2 regions of the Comamonas sp. 17RB genome follow, and region 1 is predicted to be linked to the other one. Evidence: riboswitches for the same ligand, from Rfam matches in the RefSeq annotation. Region 1 holds a riboswitch; the other holds the start of a gene.
The links. Region 1 has a riboswitch for glycine ahead of gcvT (glycine cleavage system aminomethyltransferase GcvT). Riboswitches for the same ligand answer to the same signal wherever they lie in the genome.
Positions count from the first base shown of each region.

Region 2: another riboswitch for glycine. It lies ahead of QM470_RS07230 (trimeric intracellular cation channel family protein); the one in region 1 lies ahead of gcvT (glycine cleavage system aminomethyltransferase GcvT).

Region 1 is NZ_JASHHY010000001.1:412,780-427,369, forward strand. Features, by position in the region: gene QM470_RS01690 (NADH:flavin oxidoreductase/NADH oxidase) at 1-474, opposite strand, end outside; gene QM470_RS01695 (TetR/AcrR family transcriptional regulator) at 703-1,320, shown strand; gene QM470_RS01700 (fatty acid--CoA ligase) at 1,552-3,123, opposite strand; glycine riboswitch at 3,303-3,391, shown strand; glycine riboswitch at 3,417-3,530, shown strand; gene gcvT (glycine cleavage system aminomethyltransferase GcvT) at 3,581-4,711, shown strand; gene gcvH (glycine cleavage system protein GcvH) at 4,877-5,251, shown strand; gene gcvP (aminomethyl-transferring glycine dehydrogenase) at 5,301-8,204, shown strand; gene QM470_RS01720 (PAS domain-containing hybrid sensor histidine kinase/response regulator) at 8,319-10,520, shown strand; gene QM470_RS01725 (RluA family pseudouridine synthase) at 10,537-11,220, shown strand; gene QM470_RS01730 (branched-chain amino acid ABC transporter substrate-binding protein) at 11,702-12,823, shown strand; gene livH (high-affinity branched-chain amino acid ABC transporter permease LivH) at 12,945-13,871, shown strand; gene QM470_RS01740 (high-affinity branched-chain amino acid ABC transporter permease LivM) at 13,871-14,590, shown strand, end outside.
Region 2 is NZ_JASHHY010000003.1:204,489-219,078, forward strand. Features, by position in the region: gene putA (trifunctional transcriptional regulator/proline dehydrogenase/L-glutamate gamma-semialdehyde dehydrogenase) at 1-1,839, shown strand, start outside; gene QM470_RS07215 (hypothetical protein) at 2,602-2,775, opposite strand; gene QM470_RS07220 (sulfate ABC transporter substrate-binding protein) at 2,833-3,864, opposite strand; gene QM470_RS07225 (oxidative damage protection protein) at 4,006-4,284, shown strand; glycine riboswitch at 4,438-4,533, shown strand; gene QM470_RS07230 (trimeric intracellular cation channel family protein) at 4,700-5,365, shown strand; gene mnmC (bifunctional tRNA (5-methylaminomethyl-2-thiouridine)(34)-methyltransferase MnmC2/FAD-dependent 5-carboxymethylaminomethyl-2-thiouridine(34) oxidoreductase MnmC1) at 5,466-7,433, shown strand; gene rocF (arginase) at 7,555-8,511, opposite strand; gene ocd (ornithine cyclodeaminase) at 8,520-9,653, opposite strand; gene QM470_RS07250 (Lrp/AsnC family transcriptional regulator) at 9,804-10,262, shown strand; gene QM470_RS07255 (hypothetical protein) at 10,368-10,733, shown strand; gene QM470_RS07260 (nitrite/sulfite reductase) at 11,040-12,824, shown strand; gene QM470_RS07265 (DUF934 domain-containing protein) at 12,852-13,238, shown strand; gene QM470_RS07270 (phosphoadenosine phosphosulfate reductase domain-containing protein) at 13,235-13,870, shown strand; gene cysD (sulfate adenylyltransferase subunit CysD) at 13,936-14,590, shown strand, end outside.

The DNA.
Region 1 (14,590 bases):
GCGCGCAAGTCCATGGGCATCCAGCGCCTCAGGCACCAGCCAGCCCTCGTCGACCGGCTGTGCGCTCGCAGAGACCACAGGCCAAGGCAGGTCGCCCCGTTCGAAGTCCGATGCATTGAGCGGGCCATCGCCGTAGTAGGGACGCTGCATGCTGGCCTTGGGGCCGGCATGCCCGAGCTGGATCGCCGGCGTGGCCCCGTACTGCTTCAGAAAGCTGGCGATGGCGGACAGGCCCGGGATGTGCGCGTCAGACCACAGTCCCAGGTCGCCATGCGTGATGCGGCCTTCGGCGCTGACCGCCGTGGCCTCCACCATGACGAGCCCGAAGCCGCCCAGCGCAAAACGGCCGTACTGGACGGTGTGGTAGCTGTTGGCAAAACCATCGGTGGCCGCGTACTGGCACATGGGCGAAATGGTGAGCCGGTTCTTGATGGTGATCTCGCGCAGCTGCAGAGGGGTAAATAGTGCGGACATGTAGAGCTTTGGGTGGGCAGACACAGCCTCTCTGCGGAGGCCGGTCATTGCCGAGGTGGAATGGAGGAGCCTGATGCAGGCGCACTGCCCTCTTTCGGGCAGCGATCTGGCGAGCGAAAGACTATTTGTATAACGATCACTACAGATTGATTTTTATTCTATAGTGACCATTATTGAATTGCATACCCCTATCACCCAATGGGTGTTTCAAGGTGCGAAAATTCAGCCATGGAAGAAGTTGCAGCCAGTTCCACCGCGCGGGGCCGCCCCCGTGGGTTTGATCGTGCGCAGGCCTTGCACAGCGCGCTGGGCGTGTTCTGGCGGCAGGGCTACGAGCCCGCGAGCATCGCGGACCTGTGTGCCGCCATGTCCATCAGCGCGCCAAGCATGTACGCGGCTTTCGGCAACAAGGCCAAGCTGTTTCTGGAAGCAGTCGACCACTACGAAGCGGTCTACTGGGATGCCGCCTGGGATGCGTTCGACGCACAAGCCGGCATCGAACCTGCGGTGACCCAATTCTTTGCGCAGGCGGCAGGCATCCTCTCCTCGCAAGACGCCCCCTGTGGCTGCATGGTGGTCCTGGGGACGACCAATGTGTCTGCGGGCAGCAAGGACGTCGATGACACACTCAAGCAGTTGCGCCTGCGGGCACAGGCCCGTTTTCAGGCCCGCCTGCAAAAAGCGGTGGCAGAAGGTGAGCTGCCACCCACCGCGGATGTGGAGGGCCTTGGCCTGGCCCTGAACGCCCTGCTCCAAGGCATGTCCATACAGGCCAGAGATGGCACCTCTGCGCGCGGCCTGCTGCAGATTGCCGCCATGGCCTGGCCTATCGTCAAGTCGGCCTAGCCAGGCCCGGCACGCACGCCCGGAAAACGCCATCCGGGCGGCCCGACCGCTGAGCGACGCCAAGCCTTCCCGGCGGACCTGCCCGCCGCCCGGGCATGTGCCCCGGCCAGAAACAGGCAAGCCCCTGTCCGCGCCGTCCTCGGCGGCAGACAGGGGCTTGCCTTGGGGCTTGCCTGGGAATGCGACCGGGGCCTGGCCCTGCGGCCTCAGCCCCTCAACGCAGTGAGGCCCTCAGGCTGCGCACAGGTCCGGCTGGCGCAGCAGATGCTTCTGGATCTTGCCGCTGGTGGTCTTGGGCAGGCTGTCGACAAAGTGGTAGCTGCGCGGGCGCTTGTAGCTGGCCAGGCGATCGCCCTGCATCAGAAAGGCGTCCAGCACCGCCGCCGTCACCGCCGCGCCTGGCTTGGCCACCACATAGGCGGCCACCACCTGGCCCCAGCGTGCGTCCTTCTCGCCCACCACGGCCGCTTCCAGCACCTCGGCATGCTCCACCAGGGCATCTTCCACCTCGCGCGGGTAGACGTTCTCCGCCCCCGAATTGATCATGTAGTCGATGCGGTCGCGGATCCACAGATAGCCGTCGGCGTCCAGGTGCCCCAGATCGCCGGTGTGGTACCAGCCATGGGCCAGCGCCTTGGCATTGGCCTCCGGGCGGTTCAGGTAGCCGGCCATCATGCAGGGGCCGCGCACCAGGATCTCGCCCACTTCGCCCACCGCGCAGGCATCGGCCGGGTCGGTGGCAGCGCCGTCCTCGCGCACCCGCGCCACCACCAGATCGTGGTTCAGCGACGGCAGGCCGGCCGAGCCGGCATGGCTGAGCTGCTCATGCGGATACAGCACCGACATGCACGGACCCATTTCGGTGGTGCCGAAGACCTGCACCAGGCCCGAGCCCACCTGGCGCGTCCATTCGCGGATCAAGTGCGGCGCCATCGAAGCCCCGCCGTACTCCACCAGGCGCAGCGACGACAGATCGCGCTGCCCCAGGCTCGCGTCGTTCAATAGCATGGTGACCATGGTCGGCGCGGCAAAGAAGAAGGTGACTTTTTCCGCCTCCACCAGGCGCAGCGCATCGGCCGCATCGAAGCGGCGCTGCAGCACCTGGGTGGCGCCCACCTGCAGGCGCGGCAGAAAGCTGGTGTGCAGCTCGGCCGTGTGGTTCAGCGGGGCCACCGACAGGCCCACATCCTCGCGGCGGAACTGCATCACCTGGTGCATCATGGCGTTGTGCGCCAGCTTGCTGCGGTGGGTGTGCAGCACGCCCTTGGGGCGGCCGGTGGTGCCGCTGGTGTACATCAGAATGCAGGGTGCATCCTCGTCCACCTGCACGCCCACCGGCGTGGCGGGCTGGCCGTCCGCCAGCGCGGCCAGCTGCGCCGTGGCAAAGGCCGGTGCAGCGCCCGGGTCGGCGTGGATCCAGTGCTGCACCTGGGGCACCAGCAGCCTGGCCTTTTCGACCACGGCAGCGCCCTCATCCTCGAACACCAGGGCCTTGGCACTGCCGTCCTGCAGGATGAACGCCAGCTCCTGCGCGGCCAGCCGGTAGTTGATGGGGTTGAAGATGGCGCCCAGGCGCGCCGTCGCCAGCAAGGTGAACACAAAGGCCGGCGTGTTGTACAGAAAGGCCGCCACCACATCGCCCTGGCCAATGCCCAGCTGCTGCAGGCCGTGGGCGTGGCGGTTCACCTCGGCATCCAGCTCGGCATAGGTCCAGGCGCGGCGGCCCTGCGCGTCCGACACCACCAGCGCCTCCTTGCGCGGCAGATAGCGCGCCGGCCAGGCCAGCGTGTCGCCCAGGGTCAGCGCCGCACGCGGTGCCGGGACAGGGGCTGCGCCCGCAGGGGAAAACTGTGTGTCGACCAACTTCGTCTCCTTGAAACCATCGAAATTGGTAGACGAGTATAGGCAGCGCCTCAGATCGTTTGCATCTATGCATATGCATCTCGGTAGGCACCGCCCATCGGGCCGGATATACTGCGCGGATTCGTCAGGAGAGCGCGCCCGGCCAGCAGGCCCAGCGGCGCCGCCGAAGGCGCAGGGGCAACCCCGAACGCTCAGGCAAAAGGACTGGCAGCCGCCCGCCGCATCGACCGCGGGCGTACCTTGTTGGAGAGAGGCGCGGGTGACACCACCCCGTCCACCGAAGGAGCAAGCCCCACGCCTGGAAGGTGCGGGTGAATCTCTCAGGTAAAGCGGACAACAGGGCAAAGCGCAGGCGGCGCAGGCCGCCGGCATTTCTTTTGCTTTGCTCTGCGACACCATGACCGCTGCCACCACCGACCTGCTGACCACCCCGCTGTACGCCCTGCACCTGGAACTCGGCGCACGCATGGTTCCCTTTGCCGGCTACGCCATGCCGGTGCAATACCCCAGCGGCCTGATGGCCGAACACCGCCACACCCGCGACGCCGCCGGCCTGTTCGACGTCTCCCACATGGGCCAGCTGCGCCTGGTGGGCCCCGACGCCGCCGCCGCACTGGAAACCCTGCTGCCCATCGACGTACAAGGCCTGGGCCTGCACAAGCAACGCTACGGCCTGCTGCTGAACGCCCAGGGCGGCATCCTCGACGACCTGATGTTCGTCAACCGTGGCGACGACCTGTTCCTCATCGTCAACGGCGCCTGCAAGGTGGCGGACATCGCCCACATCCAGCAGCACATCGGCAGCCGCTGCCAGGTGATTCCCATGCCCGAACAGGCCCTGCTGGCCCTGCAAGGCCCGCAGGCCGCCGCAGCCCTGGGCCGCCTGGCCCCCGAGGTGCTGGGCCTGGTGTTCATGACCGGCATGGCGGTGCAGATCGACGGCATTGCCTGCTACGTCACGCGCAGCGGCTACACCGGCGAAGACGGCTTTGAAATCTCCGTGCCCGGCACCCAGGCCGAAGCCCTGGCCCGCAAGCTGCTGGCCCAGCCCGAGGTGGAACCCGTCGGCCTGGGCGCACGCAATTCGCTGCGCCTGGAAGCCGGCCTGTGCCTGTACGGCAACGACATGGACGACAAGACCACCCCGGTGGAAGCCGCCCTCACCTGGGCCATCCAGAAGGTGCGCCGCACCGGCGGGGCCCGCGCAGGCGGCTTCCTGGGCGCCGACACCGTGCTGGCCCAGCTGGACAACCCGGCGCTGCTGCAACGCAAGCGCGTGGGCCTGATCGCCACCGAGCGCGTGCCGGTGCGCGAGCCCGCCGTGCTCGAGAACATGGACGGCCAGCAGGTCGGCTACATCACCAGTGGCCTGCTCAGCCCCAGCCTGAACCAGCCCGTGGCCCTGGGCTATGTGCAGCCCGACTACACCGCAGAAGGCACGGAACTGTTCGCCATGGTGCGCGGCAAGCCGGTGCCCATGAAGGTCGCGGCCACCCCGTTTGTGCCCGCGCGCTACCACCGCGGCTGAACGCTCTGCCGCCTGCGCGCCTGCCAGGCCCCGCACCATAAAAAAGCACCGCCAAGCCCAGGTGCAGGCGCCAAGGCCGCTACAGTGCTGCCAGACCTGTCCCAAACACTGTGTGCACCGCCTGCACCAGCCTTTTTTTCAGAAACTTACCCAACGGAGCTTCCCATGAGCATCAAGTTTTCCAAAGAGCACGAGTGGATCAACACCGCCGACACCAACGCCGCCGTGGTCGGCATCACCGTCCACGCGCAGGACGCGCTGGGCGATGTGGTGTTCGTCGACCTGCCCGCCGTGGGCACCACCTTCAATGAAGGCGAAGTGGCCGGCGTGGTCGAATCCGTCAAGGCCGCGGCCGACGTCTACATGCCCGTGAGCGGCGAGATCGTCGAAGTCAACGAAGCCCTGCGCGACGACCCCTCCCTGGCCAACAGCGACCCGCTGGGTGCCGGCTGGTTCTTCAAGGTCAAGCTGTCCGATGCATCGCAACTCGATGCCCTGATGGACAAGACCGCCTACGACAGCTTCGCGGCCGGCGCCTGACGCCCAGCCCGCAGCCGTACCGCCCCAGCTTTTGAGATAGGTCCCCTCCATGCTGATGTCTGCCCCCGCCCCTGTGGAATCGCTCCACGCCCTGGAAAACCACAGCGAATTCCTGCCCCGCCATATCGGCATCGACGCGCAGGATGAAGCGCACATGCTCAGCGTGATCGGCGAAGCCTCGCGCGCCGCGCTGATCGACTCCATCGTGCCCAAGGCCATCCGCCGCAGCCGCGCCATGCAGCTGCCGGCCGCGGTGACCGAGGCCGAGGCGCTGGCAGAGCTGAAGGCACTGGCGGGCCAGAACCGCGTGCTCAAAAGCTTCATCGGCCAGGGCTACTACGGCACCCACACGCCGGGCGTGATCCTGCGCAACATCCTGGAGAACCCTGCCTGGTACACGGCCTACACGCCCTACCAGGCCGAAATCTCCCAAGGCCGCATGGAGGCGCTGGTCAACTTCCAGACCATGGTCACCGACCTGACCGGCATGCCCATCGCCAACGCGTCCATGCTGGACGAGGCCACGGCCGCCGCCGAAGCCATGACGCTGGCCAAGCGTTCCGTCAAATCGAAGAGCAACCGCTTCGTGGTGGCGGGCGACACCCACCCGCAGACCATCGAGGTGGTGCAGACCCGCGCTGCGCCGCTGGGCATCGCCGTGGTGGTGGCCAACTCCAAGGAGGAGTGGGACGCTGCACTGGCGGATGGCTTCTTCGCCGCGCTGATCCAGTACCCCGCCAGCAGCGGCTGGATCGCGGACTGGAAGGCCGATGTCCAGGCTATCCACGCCCAGCAGGCTGCGGCCATCTTCGCCACCGACCTGCTGGCCCTGACCCTGCTGACGTCGCCCGGCGAAATGGGCGCCGACATCGTGGTCGGCAGCACCCAGCGCTTTGGCATGCCCATGGGCGCGGGCGGCCCGCACGCTGCCTTCATGGCCTGCCGCGACGAATTCAAGCGCTCCCTGCCCGGCCGCCTGGTCGGCGTGAGCGTGGACGTGCACGGCAAGCCCGCCTACCGCCTGGCGCTGCAGACCCGCGAACAGCACATCCGCCGCGAGAAAGCCACCTCCAACATCTGTACGGCCCAGGTGCTGCCGGCGGTCATCGCCAGCATGTACGCCGTCTACCACGGCCCGCAAGGCCTGGCGCGCATCGCCCGCCGCGTGGCCCGCCTCACGGCCATCCTCAGCCGCGGTCTGACCCAGATGGGCTATGCCAGTCACCACCACGGCACGGCCTTCGACACCATCGCGCTGCACACCCAGGGCGCCACCGATGCCATCGCCGCCCGCGCCGTGGCCCGTGGCGCCAACCTGCGCAAGGCCTGGAACGAATACCTGTGCATCAGCCTGGATGAAACCAGCACCCGCGCCGATGTGGAACTGCTGTGGAGCATCTTCGCCCAGGACGGCCAGGCCCTGCCCACGGTCGAAGCCATGGACGAAGGCGCGCCCTCGCTGATCCCCGAGGGCCTGCAGCGCCGCAGCAGCTACCTGACCCACCCGGTGTTCAACACCCACCACTCCGAAACCGCCATGCTGCGCTACATCCGCAGCCTCAGCGACAAGGACCTGGCGCTGGACCGCAGCATGATCCCGCTGGGCTCGTGCACCATGAAGCTCAACGCCACCAGCGAGATGATCCCCATCACCTGGCCGGAGTTCGCCCACATCCACCCCTTTGCCCCGGCCGACCAGCTGCAGGGCTACGCCCAGCTGGATGCCCAGCTGCGCCAGTGGCTGTGCGAAGCCACGGGCTACGCCGGCGTCAGCCTGCAGCCCAATGCCGGCAGCCAGGGCGAATACGCCGGCCTGCTGGCCATCAAGGGCTTCCACGCCGCACGCGGCGAAGCCCATCGCAACATCTGCCTGATCCCCAGCAGCGCCCATGGCACCAACCCCGCCAGCGCCCAGATGGTGGGCATGCAGGTGGTGGTCACCAAGTGCGATGACAACGGCAACGTCGATCTGGCCGACCTGCAGGCCAAGTGCGAGCAGCACAGCGCCAACCTGGCCTGCGTGATGATCACCTACCCCAGCACGCACGGCGTGTTTGAGACCCAGGTGAAGGAACTCTGCGCCCTGGTGCACCGCCACGGCGGCCGCGTCTACGTGGACGGCGCCAACATGAACGCCCTGGTCGGCGTGGCCGCCCCCGGCGAATTCGGCGGCGACGTGAGCCACCTGAACCTGCACAAGACCTTCTGCATCCCCCACGGCGGTGGCGGCCCCGGCGTGGGCCCGGTCTGTGTGGTGGAAGACCTGGTGCCTTTCCTGCCCGGTCACGCCGCAGGCGGCGTTGCCGGCCAGGTCGGCGCGGTCAGTGCCGCCCCCCTGGGCAACGCGGCCGTGCTGCCCATCAGCTGGATGTACATCCGCATGATGGGCGCCGCAGGCCTGCAGGCGGCCACGGAAACCGCCATCCTCAGCGCCAACTACATCAGCGCCCGCCTCAAGGACCATTTCCCCACGCTGTACGCCTCGGCCAACGGCCATGTGGCGCACGAGTGCATCCTGGACCTGCGCGGCCTGAAGGACACCAGCGGCGTGATGGCCGAAGACGTGGCCAAGCGCCTGATCGACTACGGCTTCCACGCCCCCACACTGTCCTTCCCGGTGGCCAACACGCTGATGGTGGAGCCCACCGAGAGCGAGCCGCTGGCCGAGATCGACCGTTTCATCGCCGCGATGATCGCCATCCGCGAGGAAATCCGCCAGGTCGAAGCCGGCCGCTGGGACCGCGAGGACAACCCGCTCAAGCACGCACCCCACACCGCCGAGCAGGTCGTGGGGGACAACTGGCAGCACGCCTACGGGCGCGAAACAGCGGCCTACCCGCTGCCCGCGCTGCGCCGCAGCAAGTACTGGAGCCCGGTGGGCCGCGTGGACAATGTCTATGGCGACCGCAACCTGTTCTGCAGCTGCGTGCCGCTGGACGCCTTTTCGGAGTGACTTTTCAGCGGAAATTCCACACCACCTAGGGATAGCCCTTGTAGCCGCCCCTGCGGGCGGCTTACACTGCCCCTCCCTGTGGCGTGACACACCCGCGCTGCGGCACCACTTCCTATGAGCCGCCCGGACCTCTCCTTTCTGCTGCAACACGAAGATCCTGACGCCACGCAGGATCTGCTGCCCCCTGCGCCATCGCTGGCGCCGGTCTATCCCAATCTGGACGCCTGGGAGGCCACCGAGCACAGCGCCGACGACCCGCTGGCCGCCCTGATTGCCGAGCTGCGCAACTACCAGGCCGAGCTGGAAATCCAGAACAAGGTGCTGGATTACAGCCAGGCGGTGGCCGAAAGCGCGTCCGAGCGCTTTGAGGCGCTGTTCTCCAGCGTGCCGCTGCCGCTGCTGGTGATCGACGAGCACGACATCGTCATCCAGGCCAACGCCATGGCGCACAGCGCCTTCCAGTCGCCCAGCCAGGACCGGCTGCTGGCCTCCTTCATGCCCTTTGTGGTGCCCGAAGACGCCGACCGCGTGGCCCAGGCGTTTCTGGAAGCCCGCCAGCAAGGCCGCAGCGAAGTGCACGAGGTGCAGTTCTCGGTGTCCCAGGGCCATGCCATGCAGGGCGATCTGCACATCGCCTGCATCGAAATCCCCCAGCGCACCGGCCCGGCTTCGGCCCAGTTCATGTGCGCCGTGGTCGACCAGGGCCCGCTGCTGGCCGAGCGCCAGACGCTGCAGGAGCGCAACACCCAGCTGCACGCCAGCGAGCGGCGCCTGGAGGCGGTGATCAACACCTCCATGGACGCCATCATCTGCGTGGACAGCCAGCGGCGCATCACCGTCTTCAACCCCACGGCCGCCACGCTGTTCCTGTGCCCGGTGCAGGAAGCGCTGGGCAGCCGCCTGGAGCGCTTTCTGCCCGATGCGGCCTATGCGCTGGAACTGGCCCCGCTGACCACCCAGGCGGTGCTGGGCGAGATGACCGGCCGCACCGCCAGCGGCCGCGACATCCCGGTGGAAGTCGGCATCTCGTTCGAACGCTATGGCGAAGGCGAGACCACCACCGTCTTCGCCCGCGACCTCACCAGCCGCAAGCGCGCCGAAGCCCAGCGCGGCGAGCTGGAAGTGCAGCTGCGCGAATCGCACAAGATGCAGGCCCTGGGCACCTTGGCCGGCGGCATTGCGCACGACTTCAACAACATCGTCGGCGCCATCCTGGGCAATGTGGAACTGGCCATGGCCGACTGCGCCCAGAACAGCCCGCTGCAGGAAAGCCTGCGCGAGATCGAAAAAGCCGGCAAGCGCGCCCGCGACCTGGTGCGCCAGATCCTGACCTTCAGCCGCAACCAGCCGCCCCAGCGCCGCCCGGTGCATGCCGGCGAAGTGCTGCGCGACACCGAACGCCTGCTGCGCGTGTCCCTGCCCCCGGCCATCGAGCTGCAGACCCACGTCCCCGCCCAGCTGCCCGCGCTGCTGGCCGACCCCACCCAGGTGGAGCAGGCCCTGTTCAACCTGGCCACCAATGCCATGCATGCCATCGGCGAAGTCCGGGGCATGGTGCGCATGGAGGTGGAGCTGCAGGACCCCGAGCCGCGCCTGCGCGAGCGCCTGGGCCTGGCCAACAGCCCCTACATCGTCTACACCGTGCAGGACAACGGCCCGGGCATGACGCCGCAGACGCTGCAGCGCATCTTCGAGCCCTTCTTCACCACCAAGCCCGTGGGCCAGGGCACCGGCCTGGGCCTGGCCGTGGTGCACGGCGTGATGCGCACCCACGGCGGCGCCGTGGATGTGCACAGCCAGCCCGGCCTGGGCAGCCGCTTTGCGCTGTACTTCCCGGTCACCGAAGGGGTGGAGCTGCCCCCCGTCGTGGCCGAGCCGCCGCGCGCTTCGGTGGTCAACAAGCCGGCCGCCGGCGCCATGCTGGCCGACTGCCATGTGATGTACGTGGACGACGACGAAGCCCTGGTCTTCCTGGTCAAGCGCCTGCTCAAGCGCCGGGGCTACCGCGTCACCGGCTTCAGCGACCCGCACGAAGCCACGCAGGCCCTGCACGCCGCCCCCCAGGAATACCACCTGCTGGTGACCGACTACAACATGCCCGGCTACTGCGGCGTCGATCTGGTGCGCGCTGCGCTGCAGATCCGTCCCGACCTGCCCGTGGCCCTGGCTTCGGGCTACATCACCGCCGAAATCGAGCAGCAGGCCCTGTCGGCCGGTGCCCAGGCGCTGATCCACAAGCCCAACGATGTGGAAGAGCTGTGCGCCACCGTGGACCGCCTGCTGCATGGCGCCAGCGCCGAGCCTCCCGCCTGCTGAGCACTGCCACCTGCCGATGACCGAGATGCGTGCCCAGGCCACCGCGCCGCTGCATTGCCTGTTTGAAGACCCGCACCTGCTGGTGCTGGACAAGCCCGCCGGCCTGCTGTGCGTGCCCGGGCGCGGCCCGGACAAGCAGGACTGCCTGAGCGCCCGCGCCCAGGCCCGCTGGCCCGAGGCGCTCATCGTGCACCGGCTGGACATGGCCACCTCCGGCATCGTGCTGATGGCGCGCAGCCTGGACGTGCAGCGCCGCCTCAGCCTGGCCTTCGAGCAGCGCCGGGTGCACAAGAACTACGAGGCCGTGGTCAGCGGAACCCCTCCAGCAGCACTGCAGCAGTGGCAGGACCTGCACGCCCCGATTGCCGCCGACTGGGAACGCCGCCCGCTGCGCGTGGTGGCCCCGGAAGGCAAGCCCAGCCATACGCGCTGGCAGCGGCTGGAATCCTGGCTGCAACCGGTGCAGGGGCAGGAAGGTCTGCCCGTCAGCCGCCTGCGGCTGGAGCCGGTGACCGGCCGCACCCACCAGCTGCGCCTGCACATGCAGCACCTGGGCCACCCCATGCTGGGCGACGCCCTGTACGCCCCGCCCGCCATTGCGGCCGCCGCCCCGCGCCTGCTGCTGCACGCCTGCATGCTGTCACTGCAGCACCCCATCACAGGGCAGGACATGCACTGGCACAGTGCAGTGCCGTTCTGAGCCGCGCACCCTTCGCTCACCCACCCCGCAGCCGTCCTGCGCCAGCCCTGCCCCGGGGAACCCGGGGTGAACCCCGAGACCGGGCCGACACGGTTCAAGCCCGGTTTGCCCCTGCGCAAAAAACCATAAGAAAAATACGCCTGTACGGCGCTCTGGAATTAAATAGCCTGCTATTCATTTCATAGACAGTGAGGGCTGACATCCGTCTGACGCAGGGTTTTCACTGCGGCGCTCGAAACCTGCACTTCGGCGCAAAAGCTTTTACAGATTTGCAATATTCCTGCAATCTTCCGCATACACAGCGCCCCTGCGGTGGGGGTATCAAATTTGCAGGCGCTTGCTCTATAGGCAAAAACCCTGTTGTTGCACCTATCCCGGCCGATAAGCTGTGCTCCTTGCCAATTTCCCCGCCTTGCATTTGGCATGGACATTGCAAACCCTCCGGATATATCGACACTTCACCACAACAGAGAGGATTTTTATGCGCACTCCGTTCCGTATGCATGCCGTGGTTGCGGCACTGGGTCTTGCTGGCGCCGCGTTCCTGGGCACGGCCCACGCACAGGCCATCAAGATCGCCATGGTGATCCCCACGACCGGCCCTCTGACGCAATACGGTGACATGGTCAAGGAAGGCGCAACCACAGCCGTGGAAATGGCCAACGCCGCTGGCGGCATCAACGGCAAGAAGATCGAGCTGGTGCCGGTGGACGACGCCTGCGAACCCAAGCAAGGTCCCGTGGCCGCCAACCGCGTGGTCAACAGCAAGATCGGCTATGTGATCGGTCCCGTCTGCTCGGGCGCCTCCATCGCTGCAGCCCCCATCTACAACAACGAAGGCGTGGTCGTGGTCACCCCTTCCGCCACGTCGCCCGCGCTGACCGATGGCAAGAACTACCACTTCATCTTCCGCACCATCGGCCGTGACGACCAGCAGGGTCCTGCCGCTGCCAAGTTCATCATCACCCAGGCCAAGCCCAAGAAGGTCGCCATCCTGCACGACAAGCAGTCGTATGGCCAGGGCATCGCCGCTTCCGTGCGCGACGACCTGAAGAAGGCCAACGTGCCCGTGGCCCTGTTCGAAGGCATCAATGCCGGCGACAGCGACTACTCCGCCGTCATCACCAAGCTCAAGGGCGCAGGCGTGGACTTCGTCTACTTCGGCGGCTACCACCCTGAAATGGGTCTGCTGCTGCGCCAGGCGGCCGAGCAAGGCCTGAAGGTCAAGATGATGGGCCCCGAAGGTGTGGGCAACCCCGAAGTCAACGCCATCGCCGGCGCCGCCGTCGAAGGCATGCTGGTGACCCTGCCGGCCGACTTCTCTGCCAACCCCAAGAACGCCGCCGTGGTCAAGGCCTTCAAGGATGCCAAGCGCAATGCGTCGGGCGCCTTCCAGCTGACCTCGTTCGCCGCCGCCCAGTCGCTGCTGGACAGCATCAAGGCCGTGGGTGACAACCCCGCCAAGGTGGCCGACCACCTGCACAAGGCCACGATCGACACCGTGATCGGCCCCGTGTCCTGGTCCAAGCAGGGTGACCTGAAGGCCTTCGACTTCCAGGTCTTCCAGTGGCACAAGGACGGCAGCAAGACGCTGGCCAAGTAAGCCGCTAGCCAGCTAGCACCACGGGGCAGGACAGCCGCACCCATCGGCGTTCCTGCCCCGTTTCTTTAACCCGGGCCTCCCGCCATCCTTGCCTGTGGCCCTCAACGGCGGAAGAGACACCATGTCTGACTTATTGCCCCAGCTGATACAGCAGCTTTTCAACGGGCTCTCTCTCGGAGCCATCTATGCCCTGATTGCCATCGGCTACACCATGGTCTACGGCATCATTGGCATGATCAATTTCGCCCATGGCGACATCTACATGATCGGGGCCTATGTCGGCCTGGTCACGCTGTCGGCCGTGGGCACGCAGGGCAGCCTGCCCATCTGGGCCGTGATCGGCCTGATGCTGGTGGTCGCCGTCATCATCACCGGCGTGTACGGCCTGGCCGTCGAACAGGTGGCCTACAAGCCCTTGCGCAACAGCCCCCGCCTGGTGGCGCTGATCTCCGCCATCGGCATGTCCATCTTCCTGCAGAACTGGGTGGCCCTGGGCCAGGGCGCGCGCGACATGGCCGTGCCCTCGCTGCTGCCCGGCGCCATCAACTTCCACATGGGTGACAACTTCGAAGTCTTCATCCCTTACGCCCGCATGCTGATCATCGTGGTCGCCGTGGTGCTGATGGTGCTGCTGACGCTGTACATCAAGCATTCCCGCATGGGCCGCGCCTCGCGTGCCTGCGCACAGGACATGCACATGGCCAGCATGCTGGGCATCAACACCAACCGCGTGATCTCGTTCACCTTTGTGCTGGGCGCCATTCTGGCCGCCGTGGGCGGCGTGCTGATCGCGCTGGCCGTGGGCAAGCTCAACCCCTTCATCGGCTTCATCGCCGGCATCAAGGCCTTCACAGCCGCCGTGCTGGGCGGCATCGGCTCCATCCCGGGCGCCATGCTCGGCGGCGTGATCCTGGGCGTGGCGGAAACCTTTGCCGCGGCCTACATCTCGTCGGAATACAAGGACATCGTGGCCTTCGGCCTGCTGGTGCTGATCCTGCTGTTCCGCCCCACCGGCCTGCTGGGCAAACCTGAAGTGGAGAAAGTCTGATGCACCGCCTACGCCTTCAACTCGGGCCGGCGCTGCTGGCTGCCCTGGTGACCGCGCTGGTGGTCACCCCCATCTTCGGTCTGCACCTGGAGCGCGCCGGCATGCGCACCACCCTGGTCCCGCAGTGGGACTACGTGCTCTGGGCCTGCGCCATCGTGTTCGTCTGGCAGCTGGTGCGCCCCGCCGTGCGCGGCGTCACCCGCACCTGGAGCCTGCCCTCGCTGCCGGCCATACCGGAGCGCCACCGCAACGGCCTGATCCTGGCCATGCTGCTGTTCGCCGTGTCATGGCCGTTCTTTGCCGGCCGCAATGCGGTGGACATCGCCACCCTGGCCATGATCTACGTGATGCTGGGCCTGGGCCTGAACATCGTCGTGGGCTTTGCCGGCCTGCTGGACCTGGGCTTCGTGGGCTTCTACGCCGTGGGCGCCTACACCTATGCCCTGCTCTACCACTGGGCGGGCTGGAGCTTCTGGGAAGCGCTGCCGCTGTCGGGCGCCATGTCGGCCCTGTTCGGCTTTGCCCTGGGCTTTCCGGTGCTGCGCCTGCGCGGCGACTACCTGGCCATCGTGACGCTGGGCTTCGGTGAAATCATCCGTCTGCTGCTGGTCAACCTGACCGACTGGACCGGCGGCCCGGACGGCATCTCCAGCATCCCCAAGCCCACGGTGATGGGCCTGCCGATGACCCGCTCGCCACTGACCGAGGACGGCACCACC
Region 2 (14,590 bases), on a different contig from region 1:
ACCGCCACCACCGAGCGCGCCCGCCTGCTGCAGGCCTGCGCCGACGCCTATGAGGCACAGCTGCCCCAGTTCATCGCCCTGCTGCAGCGCGAGGCCGGCAAGACCTCGGCCAATGCCGTGGCCGAGGTACGCGAGGCCGTGGACTTTCTGCGCTACTACGCCGCCCAGGTCCAGCGTGATTTCTCCAACGCCACCCACATTCCGCTGGGCCCGGTGGTGTGCATCAGCCCCTGGAACTTTCCGCTGGCCATCTTCACCGGCCAGATTGCAGCAGCCCTGGCCGCAGGCAACACCGTGCTGGCCAAACCGGCCGAACAGACCCCGCTGGTCGCCCACCTGGCCACGCAGCTGATGCTGCAATCCGGCATCCCTGCGCCAGCGCTGCAACTGCTGCCCGGCGCCGGCGAGAGCGTGGGCGCCACCCTGGTGGCGGATGCCCGCGTGCAAGGCGTGCTGTTCACCGGCTCCACCGAGGTGGCGCGCCTGCTGCAGCGCAGCGTGGCCCGGCGCCTGCGCACGGACGGCCAACCGGTGGTGCTGATTGCCGAAACCGGCGGCCAGAACGCCATGATCGTAGACTCCTCCGCGCTGGTCGAGCAGGTGGTGGGGGATGTGCTGAGCAGCGCCTTTGACAGTGCCGGCCAGCGCTGCTCGGCCCTGCGCGTGCTGTGCGTCCAGGAAGACGCTGCCCCCCGCGTGCTGGAAATGCTGCGCGGTGCCATGCAGGAGCTGGCCAGCGGCAACCCCGCCGCGCTGTGCACCGATGTGGGCCCGGTGATCGACGCCGAAGCGCAGGCCGGCATCCGCCAGCATATTGCCGCCATGCAGGCCAAGGGCCACCGCACCACGCAGGCACCGCTGTCGCCGGCGGTGGATGACAACGGCACGTTCGTGGCACCCACGCTGATCGAGATTGACGCCATCAGCGAGCTGCAGCGCGAAGTCTTCGGTCCCGTGCTGCATGTACTGCGCTACCGCCGTGACCGGCTGCCCCAGTTGCTGGACCAGATAGCCGCCACCGGCTATGGCCTGACCCAGGGCCTGCACACCCGCATCGACGAAACCGTGGAGGCTGTGCTGGCGCGCGCCCATGCCGGCAATCTGTATGTGAACCGCAATATGGTGGGTGCCGTGGTGGGCGTGCAGCCCTTTGGCGGCGAAGGCCTGTCGGGCACGGGCCCCAAGGCCGGTGGCCCGCTGTACCTGCTGCGCCTGCTGGCCCGCCACCCCGGCCGTCTGCGCCCCCTGCTGGAGCGCGCCTGCAGCCCGGCCATCGACAGCGTCCAGCAGCCCGAAGCCCTGCATGCCCTGTCCCGCTGGTCGGCCTTGCAGCCGGCATTGGAAGCCGTGCACGCCTACGGCCAGGAACTGCCCGCGCAATCGCCAGCAGGCCTGCGCTATGCCCTGCCCGGCTCCACCGGTGAACGCAACACCTACCAGCTGCTGCCGCGTGCCCAGGTGCTCTGCCAGGCCGACAGCGACATCGCCCTGCTGCGCCAGCTGGCCGCGGTGCTGGCAGTGGACAGCCAGGCACTGTGGAGCAGCCAGCATGCGCTGCTGCACAGCCGCCTGCCAGAAGCCGTGCAGACCCGCGTGCAACTGGTGGACGACAGCGCCCTGGCCCAGACCGAAGTGGATGTGGTCTTGCACCAAGGCAGCAGCGCCAGCCTGCAAAGCCTGCTGCAGGGCCTGGCCCAGCGCAGCGGACCGCTGGTGGGCTGCTGCCACCTGGCCGACGCCACGGCGCCGGTACCGCTGGAACGCCTGCTACTGGAGCGCGCTGTCAGCGTGAACACCGCCGCCGCCGGCGGCAATGCCAGCCTGATGACCATGGCGTAACCGGCATTCCCCGCCCCTTTGCGCTCGGGCGCCTTCCAAGGTGCACAGCGCGAGGGGCCAAGCCCCCTATACGGCCCGGACGCGCCCCGGTGCCACAGGGCGGCTCCTGGGTGGCCGCAGGCGCTGCCCGCCCAGGCCGCACCGATAATGCGCCGGCAGTTTCACGCCCCCTGCATTGGCGCAGCGCATATTGCACACCGCGCTCACGCCAAACTGACGGTTTGCTTAACTCAGCACGGTTTGTTGCTTTTCATCAGAGATTTTTCATTACCCTGACATATAGAAATTCTATGGGAAGAAATCGGTTAATATTCAGGCTCCAAATCGCAGTGTGCAATATTCATGGGATTCCGAGAGGGGGGAGAGTCCGATTGGTAGACCGTGCAGGCCCTGCGGTTTGGAACCTATGCGAGAACGAGCTTGGATGGCCATCACCAAGCTTATTCAAAGCGAGTTCAACTTCAATCAGTTTCTTTTTTAAAAGCCTGCAGTTTGCGCTGCAGGCTTTATTTTTTGGCACGCCGCTTTCACGCATCTGCCGCGCTCCGGTTCGTATTTTTTCGTTTACAGAACGGTGAAGTGCAAGGTGTTTCCAGTCCTGCACACTTTCTGCGCCACCAAAATCTGCTGCAGTGCAATAGAAGGCGCACGCAAAATGCCTGCGCAACCGCCTGTCTGCAGGCCCCATGCAAAAAAGCCTTGCCTTCCTTTCGGAAGAACAAGGCATCAACCCCTACGAACGCGATGTGGGAGCGGGCAGGCTCAACCTGCCTGCCAGCAGGGCCGTGCCACTGCTGCCGCCTGCTGTGCCATGGCCCGCACCCCCCATTGCCGGGCGGTGACCAGCAACAGCTGGCGCACCTGCTCCTGCGGCGCCTTGCCGCGCGGGGCGAGATTGCTCTTCAAATATGGCTGGTAGGCAGGCTGTGCTTGCATGGCAGGCTCCTTGGTTGAGTGCAGCAGGGTGACGTGCGCCGCCCCGCCGCGTGGTGCTTACTTCTTGGTGTAGATCTGATCGAAGCTGCCGCCATCCACAAAGTGCTTGCCGGCATTGGACCAGCCGCCAAAGGCCTGGTCGATGGTGAACAGATCCAGCTTCGGGAACTGGGCGGCGTATTTGGCCCGCGCCTTTTCCGAGGTGGGACGGTAGTAGTTCTTGCCGGCGATGTCCTGGCCTTCGTCCGAGTACAGGTACTTCAGGTACTCCTCGGCCACGGCGCGGGTGCCCTTCTTGTCGGCGTTCTTGTCCACCACGGAGACGGTGGGTTCAGCCACGATGCTGACGGAAGGCACCACGATCTGGAACTTCTCTGCACCGAACTCCTTGAGCACCAGGAAAGCTTCGTTTTCCCAGGCCAGCAGCACATCGCCCACATTGCGCTGGGCAAAGGTGATGGTGGAGCCACGCGCGCCGGTGTCCAGCACGGGCACATTGCCGTAGACCTTCTTCACATAGTCCTTGGCGCCGGCTTCGCCGCCGAACTTGCGCTTGCCGTATTCCCAGGCGGCCAGGTAGTTCCACTGGGCGCCCGCCGACGTCTTGGGGTTGGGGGTGATCACCGACACGCCGGGCTTGATCAGGTCATCCCAGTCCTTGATGCCCTTGGGGTTGCCCTTCTTGACCAGGAAGATGATGGTCGAGGTGTAAGGCGCCGAGTTGTGCGGCAGGCGCTTTTGCCAGTCGGCCGCCACCAGGCCGCCGTGCTTGACCAGGGCATCCACGTCCGGCGCCAGGCCCAGGGTCACCACGTCGGCATCCAGGCCGTCGATCACCGAGCGGGCCTGCTTGCCCGATCCGCCGTGCGACTGCTTGATCGTCACATCCTGACCGGCCTTGGCCTTCCAGTACTTGGCGAAGGCCTGGTTGTATTGCACATACAGCTCGCGCGTCGGGTCGTAGGAGACATTCAGCAGCGTCACCTGCTGCTGGGCCAGTGCGGGGAGAGCCGGCAGAGCGCCGAGGGTCAAGCCGGTCAAAAGGCTGGCAAGCAGGGGAAACTTGATAAAGTGGCGGCGATTTGTCATTGAGGGTCTCGGTGATTCTGGTTGCGTTGTCAAACGGCTTCTCGCTCCGTTGCTGTGCATTCTGGAATGCCACCCTCAAAACTGAAACCAATAAGATTTCAGTTTGTTATTACCAAAACATCCGTAGACAGGATTTCCCCCATGGCACGTACCGTTCACTGCATCAAGCTCGGCCAAGACGCTGAAGGCCTGGACTTTCCGCCCTACCCCGGCGAGCTGGGCAAGCGCATTTTCGAAAGCGTGAGCAAGCAAGCCTGGGCCGACTGGCTCAAGCACCAGACCATGCTGGTCAACGAAAACCGCCTGAACCTGGCCGATGCCCGCGCCCGCCAATACCTGGCCCGCCAGATGGAAAACCACTTCTTCGGTGCCGGCGCCGATGCCGCAGCCGGCTTTGTGCCGCCCCCCAGCGCGCAGTAATTGCAGCGTACCCACGCAGTGCTGTGGGCACTGCGTGAAGACCCGCCCCAGCGCGCCAGTCCCTGGGGCTTTCTTTTGCCCGCAGCCCGCAAGCTGCCTCCCCCGCACCAACGCCCTTGCAGCCCCTGCGCTGCGCAAAAGCGCCTAGAATCGCCGCTTTCTGCGGGAGAGCGAGGCAGCTGTACAGCCGGCCTCCGCCGAAGGCGCAAACTCCCATAATCGCTCAGGCCGACGTACCGCAGCAAAGATTCGCCAACTGGAGAGCAGCCCGTGCCACCCGGCCCGGCTCACCGAAGGGGCAAGTGCCGCCGCACCGGGCTGCGCGCACGCAACTCTCAGGTACAAAGGACAGCGGGAGAGGCGCACCAGGCCATGGACAGCATCCATGCCTGGTTTTTTCACGTATGGGTCCGCCATGCTTCCATCTGTTTCCCTGCTGGAATCGTTCCAGCTGTCCAACCTCACCGTCATGCTGGTGATCTACCTGATCGCCATCACGGCCGAAGCCATGTCCGGCGCACTGGCGGCAGGCCGCCGCAACATGGACATCTTTGGTGTGGTGGTGATCGCCTTCGTCACGGCACTGGGTGGCGGCACCATCCGCGACATGGTGCTGGGCCACTACCCCATTGGCTGGACGCAGCACCCCGAATACGTGTACCTGGTGATTTCCGCCGGCCTGCTGACCACGGTGGTGGCACGCTACATGATCCACCTCAAGCAGGTGTTCCTGCTGCTGGACGCCATGGGCCTGATCGCCTTCTCGCTGATCGGCTGCAATGTGGCGCTGGAGCTGGGCTACCCCGGCGTGGTGGTGGTGATGGCCGGTATGATCACCGGCATCAGCGGCGGCATTCTGCGCGACGTGCTGTGCAACCAGGTGCCGGTGGTCTTCCGCCGCGAGCTGTATGCCAGCGTGTCCCTGGCCGTCTGCCTGCTGTTCCTGGGCCTGCGCGCGCTGGATGTCGGCCCCAACATCAGCACCCTGGTGTGCTTTGCAGGCGGGCTGCTGTTCCGACTGGCGGCCATCCGCTTTCACTGGCGGCTGCCCACGTTTTCCTACCAGCAACGCTGGGACTGAGCGGATCCCTGTGGCACGGCGGCCGCCCTGCCCGGCAGGCCCTGGGCCGTATCGGCCCGGGCGCGCCCTCGTCCCACTCCTCTGAACCTTGTCCTGCCCCATGTCCGAACCGATTGCCTGGCTGCCCGATGGCACTCCTTACAGCCCCCGTTTTGAGGACCGCTACCACAGCGAACTCGGGGGACTGAACCAGGCGCGCCAGGTGTTTCTGGCAGGCTGTGGCCTGCCAGCGGCCTGGGCCGACCAGGCACAGTGGCGCGTGCTGGAGACCGGCTTTGGCATGGGCCTGAACTTTCTGGTGACCTGGGCTGCCTGGAAGGCCGATCCGCAGCGCCCGCGCATGCTGCATTTCACCTCGGTCGAGGCCTACCCGGTCAGCGCCGCCGACCTGCTGCGCGCTGCCCCCACCGATCCCCTGCTGCGCCCGCTGGCCGAACAGCTGGCCGCGCGCTTTCACGGCCTGCTGCCCGGTGTGCACCGCCTGGGCTTTGAAGACGGCCGCGTGCAGCTGACGCTGTGGATTGGCGATGCCCAGGCCATGCTGCGCCAGCAGACCACGGTGGCCGACAGCATCTACCTGGACGGGTTCAGCCCCAGCGCCAACCCCGGCATCTGGGATGCCCACACCCTCAAGGCCCTGGCCCGCCACTGCCGACGCGGCACGCAGCTGGCCACCTGGACCATTGCGCGCGCGGTGCGCGACCAGTTGGCGCAATGCGGCTTTGAAGTGCGCAAGGTGCCTGGCGTGCCCCCCAAGCGCGACAACCTGCAGGCCTGCTTCAACCCGGCCTGGGAACCGCGCGTGCGCGCCCAGGCCGGCCCATCCCCGGTGGCCCAAGCCGGCACCGCCCTGGTGGTGGGTGCCGGCCTGGCCGGCAGTGCCGCCGCCCACAGCCTGGCGCTGCGCGGCTGGCAGGTGCAGGTGCTGGTGGCCGGTGACGGCCCGGCGGACGGCGCCTCCGGCCTGCCTGCCGGTCTGTTCTGCCCCCATGTATCGCCCGACGACAGCGTGCTCTCGCGCCTGTCACGCAATGGGGTGCGCCAGACGCTGCAGCGCCTGCGCGACCTGTGCCAGGAAGGCACGGACTGGTGCCACAGCGGCGTGCTGGAGCATTGCACCGACGGCGGCACCGGCCTGCCTCCCAGCTGGGCTGGCGGCCCCGGTGACGACTGGAGCCACGCCGCCAGTGCCACCCAGCTGTCCCAGGCCGGCCTGCCGCGGGACACGGTGGCCTGCTGGCACCAGCAAGCCGGCTGGGTGCGCCCGGCCCAGCTGGTACAGGCACAGTTGCGTCACCCGCAGATCCGTGTACAGGCGCATGCCGTGGTGGCCCGCCTGCAGCGCAGCGCCGACGGACGCTGGCAGGCGCTGGACGCCGACGGCCGCATCCTGGCCGAGGCCGACCTGGCGGTACTGGCCTGCGGCCCCGCCACGGCAGGGCTGCTGCCACCCCGGCAACCGTGGGCGCTGCAGCCCATCCGCGGGCAGATCAGCTGGGGGCCACACACCGCAGACAACGCCGGCGCCCTGCCGCCCTTCCCGGTCAACGGTAATGGCAATCTGGTCACCCACATTCCGCAGCCGCACGATCCGCAGCACGGGGAAACCTGGGTCATGGGCTCCACCTTCGAGCGCGATGTGACCGTCATGCCCATCTCCGCTGCCGACCAGGCGGCCGCCCACGTGGTGAACCACGGCAAGCTGTCCACACTGCTGCCGGCCACTGGCGCGGCCATGGCCCCCTGGTTTGACCCGCAAGATGCGCGCAGCCGCCCCACCTGGGGCCGGGTGCGGGTGGCCAGCCACGACCGGCTGCCGATTGTGGGACCAGTGGGGCCGGTAGGAACTGCGCACGCAGCGGGCTCTGCCGCCCCGGGCGCAGACTCAGACGCCGCCGGGCAGAACCTGGCGGGCCTGTGGGCGCTTACCGCCCTGGGCGCACGCGGGCTGACGCTGTCCATCCTTTGCGGCGAGCTGCTGGCTGCGCGCCTGCACGGCGAACCACTGCCGCTGGACGCCAAGCTGGCACTGCACCTGGGAACGGAACGGCTGCAGCGGCGCGGCTGAGCCGCACACATCCCAGGACGCCGCTACGGCGTCCTGTGGCAGCGCTCCGGAAATGCCGGAACGCGGATGGTGAGACGGGATGGCGACGGAGCGGAACCACGTTAGCCCGGGCCGCTTTGCACTAGCGCACCAGCGTGCTCTTGCCGAACAGGCTTTCCACCAGATCCACCACCAGTTCGGCCGTCTGGTTGCGAATGTCCAGCGCCGGGTTCAGCTCCACAATGTCCAGCGATGCCAGGCGGCCGGTGTCGGCAATCATTTCCATGCACAGCTGGGCTTCGCGGTAGTTCGGCCCGCCGCGCACGGTGGTGCCGGTGCCGGGGGCGATGTCGGGGTCCAGAAAGTCCACATCAAAGCTCAGGTGCAGGTGCACATCGTCGCCTTCAGGGCCCTCCAGCCCGGCCAGGGCCTGCTGCATCACGGCGCGCATACCCTGCTCGTCGATGGCACGCATGTCGAACACTTCCAGACCCAGGCGCTGGATCATCCGTTTTTCCACTTCGTCCACGCTGCGCAGGCCGATCTGGCAGATGTCTGGCCCCTGCAGCGCAGGTGTGAACCCGGCCATGCCGGCCAGCGGTGCCGGGCCGTGACCGCACAGGCTGGCCACGGGCATGCCGTGCAGATTGCCGGTGGGGCTGATGTCGGGCAGGTTGCAGTCGGCATGGGCATCCAGCCACAGCACGCGCAGGCGCTTGCCCGCCATACGGCAGTGGCGCGCCACAGCGCTGATGGACCCGGTGGCCAGCGTGTGGTCGCCGCCCAGCATGATGGGCATGCGCCCGGCCTGCAGCTGCGCCAGCACGGCGTCGTGCGTGGCCTGGTTCCAGGCCAGGCATTCGGCGTAGTTGCGCAGGCCTTGCGCATCGCGTGCACCGCGCGGATTGGGTGGACCGGCCAGATTGCCGATGTCCTGCACATCCACGCCAAAATGCGCCAAGGCCGGGCCCAGCTGGGCCACGCGCAGAGCATCCGGCCCCATGGCAGCACCCAGGCGCCCCGCGCCCACATCCGTGGGCACGCCAATCAGCGTCACGGCCTGGTGCACCTGCACGGCCAACTCGTCTTTCTGAAGCATTTCCATCCTCACGCCACTTTGTGCCAGGCCGCGCGCTCCACGGAGGGCGGCGTTGCCTGGTGCATATCCTCACCCTGGCGCAGCAGGGCGAACAAATCCTTGGGGTCCGCCAGCGTGGGCACCAGCTCGATGCGCGACAGCAGCCCCGCCTCCCGGCCCATCGCCTGCATGGTGCGCAGGGCGGAATAATCTTCCAGCGCAAAGCCCACGGAATCAAACAGGGTGATCTGGGCCTCCGACACCCGGCCGGGCGCCGCGCCGCTCAGCACCCGCCAGAACTCGGTGACGGCAAAGTCGGCCGGCATCTGCTGCAACTCCCCTTCCTGCCGGGTCTGAGGTTCGTATTCCACAAATACGCTGCTGCGTGCCAGCACCTCGGCATCCAGCTCGGTCTTGCCGGGACAGTCCCCGCCCACGGCGTTGATGTGCATGCCCGGCGCCAGAGCGCCAGCGTCCAGCACCACGGCATTGCGCTTGTCGGCAGTGACGGTGGTGACCACATCGGCGCCCTGCACGGCCGCATGCACGCTGTCCACCACCTGCACATCGACCCCGTACCGGGCCGCAAACGGTGCCAGGTTGCGCTGCAGCTTGGCGCTGGCGGCACGGTCCACATCGAACAGCCGCAGTTCGCGTACTCCCAATTGATCGATAAAGGCCAGGGCCTGGAACTCGCTTTGGGCGCCGTTGCCGATCAATGCCATGCGCCGGCTGCCGGGCCGCGCAAGCTTGCGCGCCACCATGACCGAGGTGGCGGCGGTGCGCAGGGCCGTGGTCAGCGTCAGTTCGCTGACAAAGCGCGGCATGCCGGTGGCCACATCGGCCAGCGCGCCAAAAGCCATCACTGTGGGCAGGCCATGCTGGGTGTTGACGGGGTGGCCGTTGACGTATTTGAAGGCGTAATCGTGCGCATCGGCCACGGGCATGAGTTCGATCACACCCTGCGCGGAATGGGCTGCCGTGCGTGCGGTCTTGTCAAAGTCATTCCAGCGGCCGAAGTCGGCCTCCAGCGCCTGGGTGATGCGGCGCACGCATTCGACCACGCCCACGCGCGCCACCAGGCGGGCGGCATCGGTGGCGCTCAGGAAGTCGGTGTGCACCTGGGCGCTCGGCAGGCGGTGTACAGCGGTCAGTGCAGTCATGGAAATGGCCTCCGGCAAAGCAGCACCCAGGGTGCGCGGAAGAGATGGCATGAGCGTGACACAGGCCAGCGGCAATTCATATCGCCAAAAACTGTTCAAAATCGGCAAAAATCTGCCATATCGATAGCTATCGTTGCCACTATGTCCAATCTGGATCAGATCGACCAGCGCCTGATTGCCCTGCTGCGCCACAACGCCCGTGAAAGCGTGGCCACCTTGGCCGCGCGGCTGCAGGTGTCGCGTGGCACCGTGACCAACCGTCTGCGCCGCCTGGAAGACGAGGGCGTGATCGTGGGCTATACGCTGCGCCTCAAACCCGAAGCCGAGACCGGCGGACTGCAGGCCTGGATGAGCATTGCCATCGAAGGCAATGACGCCCGCAGGGTGACCGCCTCGTTGCTGGGCGAACCTGCCGTGCAGGCCCTGCACGCCACCAACGGCCAGTGGGACCTGCTGGCCGAACTGCAGGTGGCCACCTTGCCCGAACTGGCGCGGGCGCTGGAACGCATCCGCCTGATCAAGGGCATCAGCCACTCCGAAACCAGCATCCACCTGGAGACGCTGCGCACCACGGCCAGCGCAGCCGCAGTACCGCCCACAGATAGCTGACTGGCAGCTGCAACCATTTTTTCCACGCAAAATAGTCTGCAGAACCAGACCAACAGTGCACAGCAAGCTCCTGTTTTCATAAGAACTTCCACACCGTATCACCCCATGTACATCGCTCTCAAACATTCCCACATGCTGCTGGCCGTGCTGACCCTGCTGTCCGCCCTGCTGTTCACTGCACTGGCCTGGAAGCCGCTGCCCGCACGCAAGGCCACGCTCAGCTATGTCTTCACCCGGGTCTTTGGCGGCCTGGCTGCGCTCACCGGCTTGGCCGTCACCTTTGTCGGCCCCTGGCAGCAGATGATGTATCCCTACATCGGCCTGATTCTGTACGTGGTGCACGGCGTGTGCTGCGGCATTGCCAAGCGGCTGCTGACGGCGCCCAACCCCAGCACCCGCCGCCTGGTGCTGGTGCTGCAACTGGTGTTTCTGCTGGCCACGGCTGCCATCATGGGCGCCAAACCGTTCTGAGCGCCGGCCGGCACCGATCGGCATGCCGGGCCTTGTCCGGTCGTCTTGACCGTCCGCATCCAGTTGACCTGCACATGCTGGCCGACTGAAGCCCTACTTGGTCCATCCAGCCCGCCGTGCGCGGGCTTTTTTGCACCGCTTGTCAGCGCCAGTTGGCGTGCACGACAGTTCTATATACACAAAAAGATATACATGAAGGAGAAAACAATAGTTTGTTTCTATATAAGCTTTCTCTACAGTGCGGCCCCATAGAGCCAGGCCGGCATTGCATGCACGGCCCGTGCCCCCCACGCAAGCACCGTAGCCATGTACCAATACACCGACTTCGACAAAGCCTTCGTCCAGCAGCGCGCTGACCAGTTCCGAGACCAGCTGGAGCGCTGGCAAAGCGGCAAGCTCCCGGAAGACGACTTCCGCCCGCTGCGCCTGCAAAATGGCTGGTACGTGCAGCGCTACGCCCCCATGCTGCGTGTGGCCGTGCCCTACGGGGAAATCAATTCCGACCAGATCCGCGTGCTGGCCCGCGTTGCCCGCGAGTACGACGAACCCGAAGCCGCCGTGTTCAAGGCCGCCATGGAAGGCCAGGGCAAGCTGGGTACGACCTTCCTGCCCACGCACTGCGCCCACTTCACCACGCGCACCAATGTGCAGTTCAACTGGATCCCGCTGTCCAAGGCCGCCGATGTGATGGACCTGCTGGCTTCCGTGAACCTGCACGGCATCCAGACAAGCGGCAACTGCATCCGCAACACCACCACCGATGCGCTGGCCGGCATTGCGCCCGACGAGGCGGTCGACCCCCGCCCCTACGCAGAAATTCTGCGCCAGTGGACCACGCTGCATCCGGAATTCGCCTTCCTGCCGCGCAAGTTCAAGATCGCCATCACCGGTGCTGCAGAAGACCGCGCGGCCACCGGCTGGCACGACGTGGGCCTGCATGTGCTCAAGAACGCGGCCGGCGAAGTGGGCTTCCGGGTCTTTGTCGGTGGCGGCATGGGCCGTACGCCGGTGATCGGCACGGTGATCCGTGAGTTCCTGCCCTGGAACCAGATCATGAACTACATCGAGGCCATCGTACGCGTCTACAACGAGCTGGGACGCCGCGACAACAAGTACAAGGCCCGCATCAAGATTCTGGTCAAGGCCGAAGGCCAGGCCTACATCGATGCGGTGGAAGAGGAATTCCGCCAGATCGTGGAAGTCGACGGCGGCCCCCACACCGTGCCCCAGACCGAGTTCGACCGCGTGGCCGCCATGTTCACTACGCCCGCACTGCCCGCCGTGGCCGACGCGGCGGCCGATGAACAGGCCCTGATTGCCCAGGCGGCGCAAGAGCCCGCTTTTGCGCGCTGGATCAGCCGCAACGTCCATGCCCACAAGCTGCCCGGCCTGCGCGCCGTGACGCTGTCCTTCAAGCGCACCGGCCAGGCTCCCGGCGATGCCACCGGTGACCAGCTGGATGCCCTGGCCCAGCTGGTGGACCGCTTCTCTGCCGGCGAAGCCCGCGTGACCCACGACCAGAACGTGATGCTGCCCTGGGTGCAGGTCAGCCAGCTGCACGCGCTGTGGCAGGCCGCCCGGTCCCTGGGTCTGGCCAGCACCAATGTGGCACTGCTGACCGACATGATCGCCTGCCCCGGCGGCGACTTCTGCGCCCTGGCCAATGCCCGCAGCCTGCCGATTGCCGAAGCCATCACCCAGCGCTACCAGGACTTGGACGAGCTGGACGACATCGGCGAGATCGACCTGCACATCAGCGGCTGCATCAACAGCTGCGGCCACCACCACAGCGGCCACATCGGCATTCTGGGCGTGGACAAGGATGGCAAGGAGTGGTACCAGGTCACGCTGGGCGGATCGGACGGCTCCAGCCTGTCGGGCGAAGCCGTGGCCGGCAAGGTGATCGGCCCCTCGTTCAGTGCCGCCGAAGTGCCCGACGTGCTGGAAGCCGTGCTGACCACCTACCGCAACCTGCGCCAGCCCGGCGAACACTTCATCGACGCCGTGCGCCGCATTGGCCTGGACCCGTTCAAGGAAGCCGGCAAGGGCGCGCGCCACCCGGCCGCCGAAGAGGAAGAAGCGGCAGCCTGAGCGCCAGAACAAGAACAAGGAACCCCTATGCAAATCCTGCCCCACTCCGCCTATGCCGGCCCCGCCGAAGGCGACACCAGCGTGCTGGTGCTGGCCAATGATGTGAATGCACTGGACGCCAATCTGGACGGCATCACCCAGGTTGACCTGCATTTCCCCAACTTCACCGATGGCCGCGCCTTCAGCCAGGCCTATCTGCTGCGCCGCCGCCGTGGCTTTTCCGGCGACATCCGCGCCACCGGCGACGTGCTGATCGACCAGCTGGTGCAGATGGAACGCACCGGCTTCAGCTCTGCCGTACTGCGCGCAGACGTGGATGCGGCCGATGCCCAGCGCCAGTTCGAGCGCTTTGGCGGCTACTACCAGGCCGATGCCGTGCACACCAAGCCCCATTTCGCCGAGGAGCAAGCATGAGCCAGCTCGCCCCCGCTCTGGATCTGGCCCGCATCAACACCGAGCTGGGCCGTGACGCCCAGGCCCTGGTGCGCTGGGCCGTGGGCCTGAACCAACCCACCATCGTCACCACCAACTTCCGCCCGTTCGAGGCTGTGATCCTGCACCTGGTCGCCCAGGCCCAGCCCGGCGTCCCCGTGGTGTGGATGGACAACGGCTACAACACCGAAGCCACCTACCAGTTCGCCGATGCGGTCACCAAGCAGCTGAATCTGAACCTGAAGATCTACCTGCCGCGCCGCTCCCGCGCCCACCGCGAAGCCGTGGAAGGCGCCACACCTGCACTGGATAACCCCCGCCATGCGGCCTTCACCGAAGAAGTGAAGCTGGAGCCCTTTGCCCGTGCCCTGCGCGAGACCGTGCCCAAGGTCTGGTTCACCGCGCTGCGGGCCACCGACACCGCCGTGCGGGCCCAGATGGATCCCGTGAGCATCAACCCCGACGGGTTGATCAAGGTGGCGCCGCTGCTGCACTGGTCGTCCAAGGACCTGTACGAATACTGCGAACAGCATGGCCTGCCCAACAACTTCGACTACGTGGACCCCACCAAGGGCGAAGACAACCGCGAGTGCGGTCTGCACATCGCCCACTGAAAAACATTGGCTTCTGGCGCTTGCTGCGTCAGCGCCAGAGACCTGTTTCGCTTGAAAGTGTATTTATGAACGCCCGTGTGGATACTTCCGTGCTGAGCCACCTCAGCAACCGCCACCTGGATGCGCTGGAAGAGGAAACCATCTTCATCCTGCGTGAAGTGGCCGCCGCTTTTGAACGCCCCGCCCTGCTGTTTTCGGGCGGCAAGGATTCGCTGGTCATGCTGCGCTGCGCGGAAAAGGCCTTTGGTGCCGGCCGCATCCCCTATCCGCTGCTGATGATCGACACCGGCCACAACTTCCCGGAAGTGACCGATTTCCGCGATTTCCGTGCCCAGGAACTGGGCGCCGAGCTGATCGTGCGCAGCGTGGAAGACTCCATGGCCCGCGGCACGGTGCGCCTGGCCCACCCCGGCGAATCGCGCAACGTGCACCAGTCGGTCACCCTGCTCGAAGCGATCGAGGAATTCCGCTTTGACGCGCTGATTGGCGGTGCCCGCCGCGACGAGGAAAAAGCCCGCGCCAAGGAACGCATCTTCAGCCACCGCGACAGCTTTGGCCAATGGCAGCCCAAGGCCCAGCGCCCCGAGCTGTGGACGCTGTTCAACACCCGCATTGCACAGGGAGAGCATTTCCGCGTCTTCCCCATCAGCAACTGGACCGAGCTGGATGTGTGGCAGTACATCGACCGCGAACAGATCGCTCTGCCCAGCCTCTACTACA